4 regions of the Castellaniella ginsengisoli genome follow, and region 3 is predicted to be linked to each of the others. Evidence: predicted binding sites of a transcription regulator. Region 3 holds the regulator's gene; each other region holds the start of a gene.

Region 1 (3,047 bases), 320 kb from region 3:
AGTGAGCGCTATCAGATCCGGCATGCGTGCCCCTGCCTGCCCCGGCCGGCGCAGGCGGCGCCGCATCGGCCCAGGCTCATGGGATGTGGGACAGACATTCTACCGATATTCCGGGCGGTTTCCACTGCCTACCCTCATCCTTTTGAGGAAGACCTGTTCAACCACAACGAGATTCAATCCACTGCCAAATCCAAGCCTTGCTGACCGCCTTCGTTGAAGGCGCAGGCATCAAAAAACCCATCCGCCAACGCAATGGCATGAATCCGACACCGTTCCAAAACCTTCAGACGATCACAGTATTTGAGCAGCGTAGATCTGTCTTCCGTCAGGATATAGGGGATTTTTTCGTGACAAGCCTGGGCGATCAACTTGACATCGTCGCGCGCCACCCGGCGCGACACACCAGACTTATGCGGGTTAAGATCGCCCCACAAGGCGCCCGCCACCTGGCCATGGGGCACGCTGAATGGAATGGGCCGGAAACTGGTGTCGAGAAGGACCGACGCTGTCATGCCCCACCATTTCTCAGGTCGTCCAGCCAGGCCGTCACATCAGAAACACCCGACCATGCGGTAGTCCCCCGCCGCACCATGGCCTCAAACTCCGCATCGTCGTAAACAGGCTGGTGCGATTCGAACGAGAGCAGCTTCGGATCCCGGATCGCGCCGGTCAGCAGATTTTCCTCGGCTGCAATATGCAGCAAGGCATGACGATACAGACGATTCTGTTCTTCTCGGGCCAACAGACCCTGCTCGGCCGATATTTTCAACACCATGCCATCATCCATTTCCAAGTGGATGTTAGCCTTGATCTTGCCCCCCCAATCCACAATGCGGCCATAGACATATTTCTCGATTGCCACCCATGGATCCTCGGCCCTGCGAAAATCCGTCTCATGGCTGATATGCCAGTGTCGACGTTCGTCGACGTCCGCGACCCGATACACACGGTGGGGGTTCTGTTGTGAGGATGCCTGCCAGCGCTCTATCACGGCCGCCCGTTTTGGGTCGATCCGGCCCAGCGCATCCGGGTTTTCAAGTTGAGCGAGATCCGCCCACAATGCCGTGGCCGCTATAAGCCCGGTCGCCACCAAGGCCAGAGAGCCATCTTCCACCGATACCAGCACCTCTGCCGGATCGACATCCCTGGAGGATCCACGCAAAAACTCGGTCACGTCCTTCTGGAACTCTCCGAGCAAGCTCAAAGGCACGTGCTTGAGCCCGACCTCGACATCATTGATGCGGTCGCTCACGGCAAAGCGAAGGACATTGAGCGGTTCCATATCCACATTCTAGGCTCAAGCAGGTCCGGCGTCAGTCAAACGGTGCGACATGATTGGCGCGATCCCCAGCATTTTCACTGTTAAGCGCTCTCCATCGGCCGCCCATGGTGCACTCCGGCACCGCATTGATGCAGGCGCGCCCCACCCGCGACCTGTGCGGTCGGCCCGCACCGGGGCCGTTTCCCGTCTCCCGGATGCCGGCGCCGGGCTCCGCCGCCCAGGCGCAGCGCGCTTTGCACCCGACCGCCCCGGCACGGCCGGAAAAATTGGCACATGAATTGCTTAACCCTGAATAACCATCTTTCATCGACAGGGAGCGCATCATGTACAACGACACCATCGACGGCTTCGTGAAAGCCGCCAACGCCAAACTCGAGATGCTGCGCCTCGCGCCGCACGGATTCTTCGTAGGCTGCATGCTGGCCGGCGCCTACATCGGCCTGGGCATCCTGCTGATCCTCAGCCTCGGCAGCCACGTGCCGCCGGACACCCGCCCGCTCGTCATGGGCGCCACGTTCGGCATCGCGCTGATCCTGGTCGTCATCGCCGGCGCGGAACTGTTCACCGGCCACACCATGGTCATGGCGCTGCGCCGCTACCGGGGCCAGGGCAGTTGGGCCGAGGCCTGGTCTGTCCTGGGCGTGAGCTGGGTGGGCAATCTGTGCGGCGCCGCCGTGCTGACGGGGCTGTTCGTCATGGGCGGCGGCGGCGGCCTGCTGAGCGACCCCCAGGGCCTGCTCATGAGCACCGCCGCCCACAAGATGAACGGCTCCGCCGCCAGCCTGTTTGCCCGCGCCGTGCTGTGCAACTGGCTGGTCTGCCTAGCGGTCTGGATGTCCGCCCGCTTGTCTTCCGACAGCGCGCGCTGCATCGTCATCTTCTGGTGCCTGATGGCCTTCATCGCCAGCGGCTACGAACACAGCGTGGCCAACATGACCCTGCTGCTGCTGGCCCTGGCCGGCAACCACCCCGACACCGTCAGCCTGGCCGGCATGGCCTGGAACCTGAGCTGGGTGACGCTGGGCAATATCGTGGGCGGCGCCGTCTTCGTCGCCGGCGCCTACCGCGCCGCCTCGCCGGCCCGCGCCGGGCAAGCCGCCCTCTCTTCGGCAGGCCGCGAACCCGCCGCCCGCCCCTCCCTGGACACGCCCGCCCCGCGTCCCTGAATCCGCCGATTTCCTGGAGCGCAGCATGAATCCACACGACCTCCCCGCCTCCGCCGCGCCGCGCCTGATCGTCATCGGCCACGGCATGGTCGGCCACCGCCTGCTGGAAGAGCTATCGCGCGAAGCGCACGGCTACGCCATCACTGTGTTTTGCGGCGAGCCCCGACTGGCCTACGACCGGGTGAAACTCAGCCAATGCTTCGACGGCGCGGACGCGCAAGACCTGACGCTGGCCGACGAGGCCTTCTTCCGCGAACACGGCATCACTGTGCTGCGCGGCGTGCGCGCCGCCTGGATCGACCGCAAGCGGCGCCGCGTCCACCTCTCGGATGAGCAGTTCCATCCCTACGACAAGCTGGTCATCGCCACGGGATCCAATCCCTTCATCCCCCCCATCGAAGGGGCCGACCGCCCCGGCTGCCTGCCCTACCGCACGCTGGAGGACGTCGAGGCCATCCGCGCCTGCGCCGGCGGGAGCCGGCGCGGCGTGGTCATCGGCGGTGGCCTGCTGGGGCTGGAGGCCGCCCGCGCCCTGCGCGGCCTGGACCTGGACACCCACGTCGTCGAGTTCTCTTCCCACCTGATGGCGGCGCAACTGG
Region 2 (3,047 bases), 1.2 Mb from region 3:
CACATGGGGCCACGAGGCCGGCGATCAATTGTTGCGCCTGGTCGCCAGGCGGCTGAGCGAGTGTGTGCGCAGTTCGGATCTGGTGGCGCGCCTGGGCGGCGATGAATTCACGCTCATCATCCGAGACATCCAGGATCCGGATGATCTCTTCCCGGTCGCCGATAAAATCCTGGAGTCCCTGTCCCAGCCTTTCGCACTGGGGGATCGCACGGTCCGGATTTCCGCCAGCATGGGAGCGGCCTTCTACCCGCGTGACGGCCAGAGCGACGGCGAACTGTTGCGGGCCGCCGATCTGGCCATGTATGCCGCCAAGGAAGAGGGTCGCAATCATTTCCGGATCTATTCGGCGGGGATGCGCGAGCCCTCGGCGGGAAGCGATGCGCCTCAGTCCGGATAGGCGGTCTCGCCATGCTCCGAGGCGTCCAGGCCCTGGCGTTCTTCGTCAGGCGCGGCCCGCAGTCCAACCAGGAGATCCACCAGCCAGGCGCAGATCACGGCGCTGATCGCAGCCCAGGCCATGCTGACCAGGACGGCCTCGACCTGCAGCCAGGTCTGATGCAGCAGCGCCGCCAGGCCGGCGGGGCCGGGGCCGCCGAGATCGGCGCAATAGAAAACGCCTGTCAGGATCGCGCCGACGATACCGCCCACCGCATGGATGCCGAAGACGTCGAAGGCGTCATCGATGCCCAGACGGCGCTTGAGACTGCCCACGCCGTAGAAGGCGGCCCAGGAAGCCAGCACGCCAATGACGAGCGAGGCGCCCGGGGCGACCAGGCCTGCGGCCGGCGTGATGCCTACCAGCCCCGCGATGGCGCCGGAGGCGGCGCCCAGCAGCGAGGCCCGGCCCTTCAGCATCCGTTCGGCCAGCGCCCAGGCCAATACACCGCTGGCGGCGGCCAGCAGCGTGTTGGCCACGGCCAGGACGGCTTGCTCATTGGCGGCCAGCGCCGATCCGCCGTTGAAGCCAAACCAGCCGATCCACAGCAGCGCGGCGCCGGTCAGGTTCATCGGCAGGCTGTGGGGCAGCATGGCCTCCCGGCCGTAGCCCAGGCGGGGGCCGACCCAGCGCGCGCCCACCAGGCCGGCCACGCCGGCGCTGATGTGAACCACGGTGCCGCCGGCGAAGTCGAGGGCGCCGCGCAGATGCAGCCAGCCGTCGCCGGCCCAGACCATGTGTGCGATCGGCATGTAGCCCAGCGTGAACCACAGGCCGGCGAAGGCCAGCGCCGCACCGAACCGGGTGCGCTCGGCCATGCTGCCGGTGATCAGGCCGCAGGTAATGGCCGCGAACGTCGCCTGGAACAGAGCGAACAGCAATTCGGGGATCGTGCCGAGCAGAGGCAGCGCGCTTTCCGCGCCCGCCTGGTGCAGTCCGGCCAGCCCCAGACGCGTCCACCCGCCCAGTCCGCCGAAGCCTTCGGTGAACACCAGGGAATAGCCGTAGGCGAACCACAGCACGATCACCAGCGTGCAGACGCCCAGCGTCTGGGTCATGACGGACAGCGCATAACGCTTGCGCGCCAGGCCTCCGTAAAACAGTGCCAGGCCGGGCACGCACATCAGCCAGACCAGCAGGGTCGAGGTCATGGTCCAGACCAGATCGCTCTTGTCCATGTCGGGAACTCCTTTTTTGAGGGTCAGAGGGCGGCTTCGCCGGTTTCGCCGGTGCGGATGCGCACGACGTGCTCGAGGGGCGTGACGAAAATCTTGCCGTCGCCGATCTTGCCGGTGCGGGCTGCCTGGCTCAGGCATTCCACGGTCATTTCGACCAGGGCATCCGGCACTGCGACCTGGATCTGCAGCTTGGGCAGGAAGTCGACCTGGTATTCCGCCCCCCGGTAGAGTTCGGTGTGCCCTTTCTGGCGGCCGAATCCCTTGGCTTCCGTGACCGTCATGCCTTGGATGCCGGCCGCTTCCAGGGCGGCATGGGTTTCCTCCAGTTTGAAGGGCTTGATGAGTGCGGTGACGAGCTTCATGAATACTCCTTTGCAGTGTGCAGGCAGGGGAAATAAAGCAAAAGCCATGCCAACTGCGGCAGGAAGGGGTATCGGGCGGGGAGGGAAGCGGGGCGAGGCGGGTGCGGACGGGATGCACCGCGTCGGTGCAGGCATGCCCCGAAAGAGGGCTTTTGTGTCCAGTTGTTGACCGCGCGACGCACGGCAACGCCCCTGTTTGAAGCGGTTTTCCCTGTGGATGGATGAGGGCAGGGGATGAGGATGTCTGTTGTTGCGCGGACATCAGTCATTACATGTCAGGGTTTACCCCCTATCCCAGGCCGCTAGAATTGTAACCAAGCCGGTTGTAACAAGCCGGCCTTCGACAATGATCCGCCATTTCATACAGCGGAATTTTGCATAGGGAAGATCATGAATATGACGCGTAAAACGCTGACTCTGGCCGCCATGGTGGCATCGCTGAGCCTGCTGGCCGCTTGCTCCAAGAGCGATGATGCTTCTGCGCCGCCTCCGGCGGCTCCCGCGCCTTCGACGGCGCCGACCCCGGCTCCCGTGCCTCCCGTCGCACCCGCGCCGCAAGAAGAGCAGAGTGCTCCGGCTGATCAGCAATCCATGCAGGACAAAATCAAGGATTCGGCCGAAGCGGTCAAGGAAAAGGCCGACGAACTGGCCAAGGATGCCGGCGAAGCCGCCGAAAGCGCCCGCGAATCCGTGAAGGAGGGCGCGGCCAAGGCCGACGCCGCCATTCAGGGCGCCATCGGCAACTCGGGTGGCGAGTCGAAGTAAGGCCATTTGATCGGGCTCCGGCGCGTGGGGCGAATTCATCCCGCAAGCCGCCCGCGCGACCTTCTCCGCCCCTATAGTGGGGGCGGAGTAGCGCGCCCGGGAGGAGCCGATGTCGCTTGCCGTTCTGTCCAGCCGGACCTTGTTTGGATTGCAGGTCCGGCCCGTGCAGGTCGAAGTCCACGTGGGCTGCGGCCTGCCTTCTTTTTCCATTGTCGGCTTGCCGGGTGCGGGCGTGCGCGAAAGCCGCGAACGGGTCCGGTCGGCGTTGCTCAGCAGCGGCTTCGAGTTTCCCGCCGGGCGCATCAC
Region 3 (3,047 bases):
CCGGTCCGCGGATGACGTCGATGCGCTCGACGTTGGCCGGATCCACCAGGATAGGCGTGCCATAGTCGCTGTGGTCGGTGATTTCCTGGCCGTCCACCAGGATGGTGACGCGGTGCGATGATTCGCCCCGGATGCGCAGGCGCTGCATGCCGGGGGCGGATGCGTCGATGACCTCGACGCCCGGCACGTCGCGGACCAGGTCGGCGATGCTGCGCGGCGCCTGACGTTCGAGTTGCGCCTGGCCGATGACCGACACCGAGGCAGGGTTGTTCATGACGGAGGTTTCGGTGCGCGTGCCCGTGACGGTGATGGTGTCGAGCCAGGTGGCGTTCGGCGTGCCGGCGGCCTGGGCGAAGACCGTGCCGGTCAGCGGCAGACTGAATGCCAGCGTAAGTGCGCGCGCGCCAAGGCGCCGCCCTGCGGATGCTTCTCCCCGGCCCATGATCGCATGGTTCATTTTTGAATTCCTGTGTGATTCAGTAACAGGAGTGTCGCAAGGCGGTCATGACTCGAGGGGTGGGAGAAAAGCAAATGGCGTGGATCGTCCGGCGCGGGCCTACTATAGAGAAACCAATCGCATTTATCAATGATTATGATAATTATTCTCATGCGTAGTCAGAGCGGGGCATATCCAGACCCGGATGGCGTGGGCCTGCGTGCGGGCGGGGATGGCCCCGGGGGCTATTGCCGCTGGCGAGCGTTTTCCAGGATGGCGAGCTGCTCGGCCGCGCGATGCAGCCGGGCGGCGCGGCCGGCGGAGAGTTCGTCCCGGGCCAGCATCAGGTCGCCCACGCGCAAGGGCTCGTCGCGCGTTTGCCAGGCCCACAGGAGCACGTCCAGGGTGGCGCCGGAGAGTTGATCGGCCAGCAGGTGGAAAGAGGCCGGATCGACGGGCCGCAGGCGTGCGCGCGCCAGGATTGCGCGCACGGCCAGCCAGGTGAGATAGGCCAGCAGCAGAGAGCAGAGCGTGACCACCGCGCCCCAGAAGTAGGGGTTGTAGCGCTGAAGCAGCGCAGTGGCTTCCGCCCCCATGAGCCGGTTTCCGGCATAATCGATGCCGTTGCCAAAGGCCAACAGCCGATTCAGTACGTCGTACCAGATCAGGGCGACGGCCGCGACCAGCGCGGCCGCGATGATCTTGGACGTGGCTGTGAGCTTGAGCAGGACCCTGCGCAGCAAGGCATGGTCTCGACGGCTGGGGGCTTCGTTTCGTTCCGGTTTCATGACCCGTATTCTAGATTGAACATGCGCGCGCAACCATCCCTGGAGCTGGGCCAGCATCAACACCTGACGCTGACGCCACAGTTGCGCCAGGCGCTGGCGCTGCTGCAATGCTCGTCCCAGGAGCTGGACCAGGAGATCGCCCAGGCGCTGGCCGACAATCCGCTGCTTGAAATCGCCGATCCAGAGCCGGCGGTCCAGGCCGAGCAGTTGGACCGCCTGTGGTCGCAGCCCTCGCGCGCCGCCCTGCCAGAGGATCTGCCGGAACCGGGGCAGCCGCTCGGCCTGATCGATCATCTGCTGCAGCAATTGCACACCACCCGCGCCACGGAGCGCGATTGCCTGCTGGTCATCCGGCTGATGGGCGAACTCGATGAGCGCGGTTACCTGGAATTCGATCCGGCCGCGCTGGCCGACGGCCTGCCGCCGGGCCTGGAGGTCGAGGACGAGGAGTGGCTCACGGCGCTGAGCTTGCTGCAGTCCTTCGATCCCGCCGGGGTCGCCGCGCGGGATCTGCCCGAATGCCTGCGGCTGCAGTTGCGCGCGCGTGCCGATGAATGGCCGCCGGACGTGCTGGCCTGTGCCCGGCGATTGACGGAACACCTGGAGGATCTGGGCGCGGGCCGCTGGGGCCGGTTGTGCGCGGCGCTGGGCTGCGAACGCGCATTGCTGGATGCCGCCCATCGGGTTCTGCGGTGCCTGGACCCCCGCCCGGCGGGCGCCTGGCGCACCGACCCGGTGCATTACGTTGTGCCCGATGTCCTGTTCCATCGCGCGGCCGGCGGCTGGCGGGTCAGCCTGAATCCCGCCGTCGAACCCCGCGTGCGCCTGAATCCCGAACTGGCCGATGGCCTGGAGGGGCAGGCCTTGTCCCCCGAACTGCGGGACAGGGTGCGCGAGGCGCGCAGCTTGATCCACAATCTCGATCAGCGTCGGCAGACGATCCTGCGGGTGGCGGAATACCTTGCGCAGCATCAAAGAGCCTTTCTGGAATCCGGCGTGGCGGCGCTGCGACCGCTCACACTGAGGGAAGTCGCCCAGGCGCTGGAATTGCATGAGTCGACGATTTCCCGCGCCACGCGCCTGAAGTATGCGCAGACGCCTTGGGGCGTTCACGAGTTGAAATTCTTCTTCGGGACCGTGGTGCAGACCCGCTCGGGCGAGGAGACGTCGGCGCTGGCCGTGCAGGAACTGATGCGCGGGCTGCTGGCGGCGGAGCCGGCCGGCAAGCCCCTGTCCGATATGCGGCTGGCCCAGATGCTGAGCGAGCGGGACGTGGTGATTGCGCGGCGCACCGTGGCCAAGTATCGCGAAGCCATGGGCGTGCCCCCCGCCAGCGTGCGCAAGGCACGCGGCGCGGCCGATCGCTGAGCCGCCCCGACCGGGCCCGGTAAAACTCGGTATCATCCTGTTTTCACCCGCACGCGTCCTCATGTGGCATCGTTCGTCCTCTTTCGCGCGTCCCGCTAGCCCGCTGCTCCGGTATTGGCAGGCCGAGGCCGTGCGCCTGCGCGAGGCTCACTGGGGGCCGCTGGAAGACCGCGCCGCCTGCCAGGCCGCCCTGCGCCAGCCCGCCGATCTGCAGGCCCGCATCCTGGCGCGGGCCGCCTGGCTGGCCGAACACGACAATCTGCATGAACGCCTGATCCAATGGGCTGCCGGCGCCCGCTGGGCCTTGATCGCCGTGTGGCTGGCCGCGTGCCTGGCGGGCATCGGCACCGCCGCCGCCGTTCTGGGCCAGGGCCAGGTCAATCTGGCGCTGGCGCTGCTGGGGCTGCTGGGCCTGCACGTGCTCACCTTTCTGATCTGGCTGGCCGGCTGGCTGC
Region 4 (3,047 bases), 1.4 Mb from region 3:
CACAAGTGCCCGTATTGTGATTTCAATTCGCATGAACGCCCGGGGGAACTGCCTGAGGCCGAGTATCTGCGGGCGCTGGAGGCCGATCTGGAGCAGGCCGTGCCGGATGTCTGGGGGCGGCCGGTCTCGACGGTCTTCTTCGGCGGCGGCACGCCCAGCCTGCTGTCGGCCGAAGCGATCGACCGGATCATCGGCCTGTTCCGGGCCTATCTGAACCTGCCTCCCGATGTGGAGATCACGCTGGAGGCCAACCCCGGCACGGCCGAAGCCGGCCGCTTCCAGGGCTACGCCCAGGCGGGGGTGAACAGGATCTCGCTGGGCGTCCAGAGCTTCAACGACGACAAGCTGCGCCGCCTGGGCCGCATCCACGATGCCGCTCAGGCGCGGGCGGCGATTGAAATGGCCCAGCGCGCCGTGGGGCGCGTCAATCTGGACTTGATGTTCGCGCTGCCGGAGCAGACCCTGCCCGAGTGCGAGCAGGATGTGCGCGAGGCGCTGGCCTTCGGGACGGACCACTTGTCGCTGTATCACCTGACGCTGGAGCCCAATACGGTCTTTGCCAAATACCCGCCCCGCGTGCCGGACGACGAACTGGGTGCGGCCATGCAGGACCGGGTGGCCGAACTGATCCAGGCGGCGGGTTTCGACCGCTATGAGGTTTCTGCCTACGCGCGGTCCCATCAGGCCTGCCAGCACAACTTGAATTACTGGCGTTTCGGCGATTATCTGGGGATCGGCCCGGGGGCGCATTCCAAGATTTCCTTCCAGGATCGCATTACGCGCCAGGCGCGCGCGCGCATGCCGGATGCCTGGATGCGGCTGGCGACCGAAGGCGCCGGCAAGCATGTGGTCGAGCGTCGCGAGTTGAGTCATGGCGATCTGGGTTTCGAGTTCATGCTCAATGCCCTGCGCTTGCGCGAAGGCGTCGAAGGGGGGTTGTTCATCGAGCGGACGGGCCTGTCGCTGATGACCCTTCTGCCGACCATGCGCCGCGCGGTCGAGCGCGGCCTGCTGGAACCCGGCCTGGATAGGATCTGTGCCACGCCCCAGGGTTGGCGGTTCCTGAATGAACTGCAAATGGAGTTCCTGGCCTGATTTCGTCGCACGCACTAAAAAGGTGCGTCTCGTGCCGGGTCTGCACTAAAATGTGCACCCGAATGGTGCGCTGATGCGCAATGACGGCGAGAGCCGCACCCGTTTGGCGGGCGCTTGCTTTCGCGGATTGCCTGAAAAGTTGGCACGATCGTTGCTTATGAATCTGTCGAAGCCTCGGGCTTTCCCTTTTGACGACATCTAGTGCGCTGTCTGGCTCATCCCGGCGCATTGGGCACAGGAGCTTTTATGTCCACCCCTGAAAACGTTGTGCAGATGATCGCCGAACGCGAAGTCGCGTTCGTGGATTTCCGCTTTACCGACACCCTGGGTCGGGAACACCACTTGACCGTCCCCGCCGGTCTGGTGGATGAGGACCGGATGGAATCCGGCGTGGCCTTCGACGGCTCGTCGCTGCCCGGCTGGAAGGGCATTGAGGCTTCCGACATGATCCTGATTCCGGACACCGGCACGGCCCGTCTCGATCCTTTCCGCGAGGAAACCACGCTGATCCTGACCTGCGACGTGGTCGAGCCGTCCGACCTGAAGGGCTACGACCGCGATCCGCGCTCCCTGGCCCGGCGCGCGGAAGCCTATCTGAAATCCAGCGGCCTGGGCGATACCGCTTATTTCGGTCCGGAGCCGGAATTCTTCGTGTTCGACGGCGTGAGCTGGAACGCGGACATGAGCGGCAGTTTCGTCAAGATTTCGTCCGACGAGGGCGTGTGGTCCAACGCCAATGAGGCCAACGGCAACAATCTGGGCTACCGGCCGTCCGTCAAGGGCGGCTACGTGCCCGTACCTCCGGTCGATTCCTTTGCCGACATGCGCTCGGAGATGTGCCTGCTGATGGAGCAGATGGGCGTGCCCGTCGAGGTCCATCACCACGAAGTCGCCAACTGCGGCCAGATGGAGATCGGCACGCGCTTTTCCACCTTGGTGCAGCGCGCCGACTGGACCCAGATCATGAAGTACGTGATCCGCAACGTGGCCCACGTCTACGGCAAGACGGCGACTTTCATGCCTAAGCCCGTGGTGGGGGACAACGGTTCGGGCATGCACGTGCACCAGTCCATCTGGAAGGATGGCCAGAACCTGTTCGCCGGCAACGGCTATGGCGGCCTGTCGGAATTCGCCCTGTACTACATCGGCGGCATCATTCACCATGCCCGCGCCCTGAATGCGATCACCAACCCGGGCACGAATTCCTACAAGCGCCTGGTGCCGCACTACGAGGCTCCGGTCAAGCTCGCCTACTCCGCGCGCAACCGTTCGGCCTCGATCCGCATCCCCTACGTCAGCAATCCCAAGGCGCGCCGCGTCGAATCGCGCTTCCCGGACCCCCTGGCCAATCCGTATCTGGCTTTCTCGGCCCTGATGATGGCGGGCCTGGACGGTGTCCAGAACAAGATTCATCCGGGCGATCCGGCCGACAAGAACCTGTACGACCTGCCGCCGGAAGAGGATGCCAAGATCCCGACGGTGTGTTCGTCGCTCGAACAGGCATTGGAGGCGCTGGACCGCGATCGCGAGTTCCTGACGCGAGGCGGTGTCTTCAGCAATGACCTGCTGGACGCCTATCTGGACTTGAAGGCCAATGAACTCGATCGGCTGCGCGTGACCCCGCACCCGGTTGAATTCGACCTGTACTACACGCTCTAGAGAGGCATGCGGTGGACGCGTCCGGCCTCGACCTGCTTTGCACGGCGGTCCTGCTGCTGGACGAATCCCTGCGCATCCGCCACGTCAACAGCGCGGCGGAAGAACTGCTGGGGCAGTCCCGCCGGCAATTGGCGGGGCAGCCCGCGCAGCCTTGGCTGGAAGGCTTCGACAGCGTTTTGAAAACGCCTCTGCGGGGCCATCCGCCCTGGGCGTGGCTGATTGAAATCCCGGTCCATCAAGGCGGCCACCTGGACGAACTGCGGCAGGCCCGGGGCCGCGAAGAGGCGCAACGC

What was found. The regulator sigma-54, encoded in region 3, starts transcription at its own class of promoters, with help from an activator protein. The targets are predictions, from matches to a motif close to TGGCANGNAANCTGCTTT.
Region 1: ABRZ00_RS06285 (formate/nitrite transporter family protein) is a predicted target of sigma-54. The motif match lies at 1,550-1,567, and genes of this name have one in related genera.
Region 2: ABRZ00_RS13320 (P-II family nitrogen regulator) is a predicted target of sigma-54. The motif match lies at 2,011-2,028, and genes of this name have one in related genera.
Region 4: glnA (type I glutamate--ammonia ligase) is a predicted target of sigma-54. The motif match lies at 1,236-1,253, and genes of this name have one in related genera.

Annotation. Positions count from the first base shown of each region.
Region 1 covers NZ_CP158257.1:1,334,220-1,337,266, reverse strand. Annotated here, with positions in the region: gene ddpX (D-alanyl-D-alanine dipeptidase) at 1-24, opposite strand, end outside; gene ABRZ00_RS06295 (hypothetical protein) at 174-512, opposite strand; gene ABRZ00_RS06290 (hypothetical protein) at 509-1,282, opposite strand; gene ABRZ00_RS06285 (formate/nitrite transporter family protein) at 1,606-2,448, shown strand; gene nirB (nitrite reductase large subunit NirB) at 2,474-3,047, shown strand, end outside.
Region 2 covers NZ_CP158257.1:2,796,361-2,799,407, reverse strand. Annotated here, with positions in the region: gene ABRZ00_RS13330 (diguanylate cyclase domain-containing protein) at 1-397, shown strand, start outside; gene ABRZ00_RS13325 (ammonium transporter) at 385-1,614, opposite strand; gene ABRZ00_RS13320 (P-II family nitrogen regulator) at 1,638-1,976, opposite strand; gene ABRZ00_RS13315 (hypothetical protein) at 2,367-2,741, shown strand; gene ABRZ00_RS13310 (YifB family Mg chelatase-like AAA ATPase) at 2,851-3,047, shown strand, end outside.
Region 3 covers NZ_CP158257.1:1,013,332-1,016,378, reverse strand. Annotated here, with positions in the region: gene ABRZ00_RS04760 (TonB-dependent receptor plug domain-containing protein) at 1-457, opposite strand, end outside; gene ABRZ00_RS04755 (hypothetical protein) at 682-1,224, opposite strand; gene rpoN (RNA polymerase factor sigma-54) at 1,246-2,592, shown strand; gene ABRZ00_RS04745 (DUF2868 domain-containing protein) at 2,654-3,047, shown strand, end outside.
Region 4 covers NZ_CP158257.1:2,513,463-2,516,509, forward strand. Annotated here, with positions in the region: gene hemW (radical SAM family heme chaperone HemW) at 1-1,095, shown strand, start outside; gene glnA (type I glutamate--ammonia ligase) at 1,342-2,754, shown strand; gene ABRZ00_RS11890 (nitrogen regulation protein NR(II)) at 2,766-3,047, shown strand, end outside.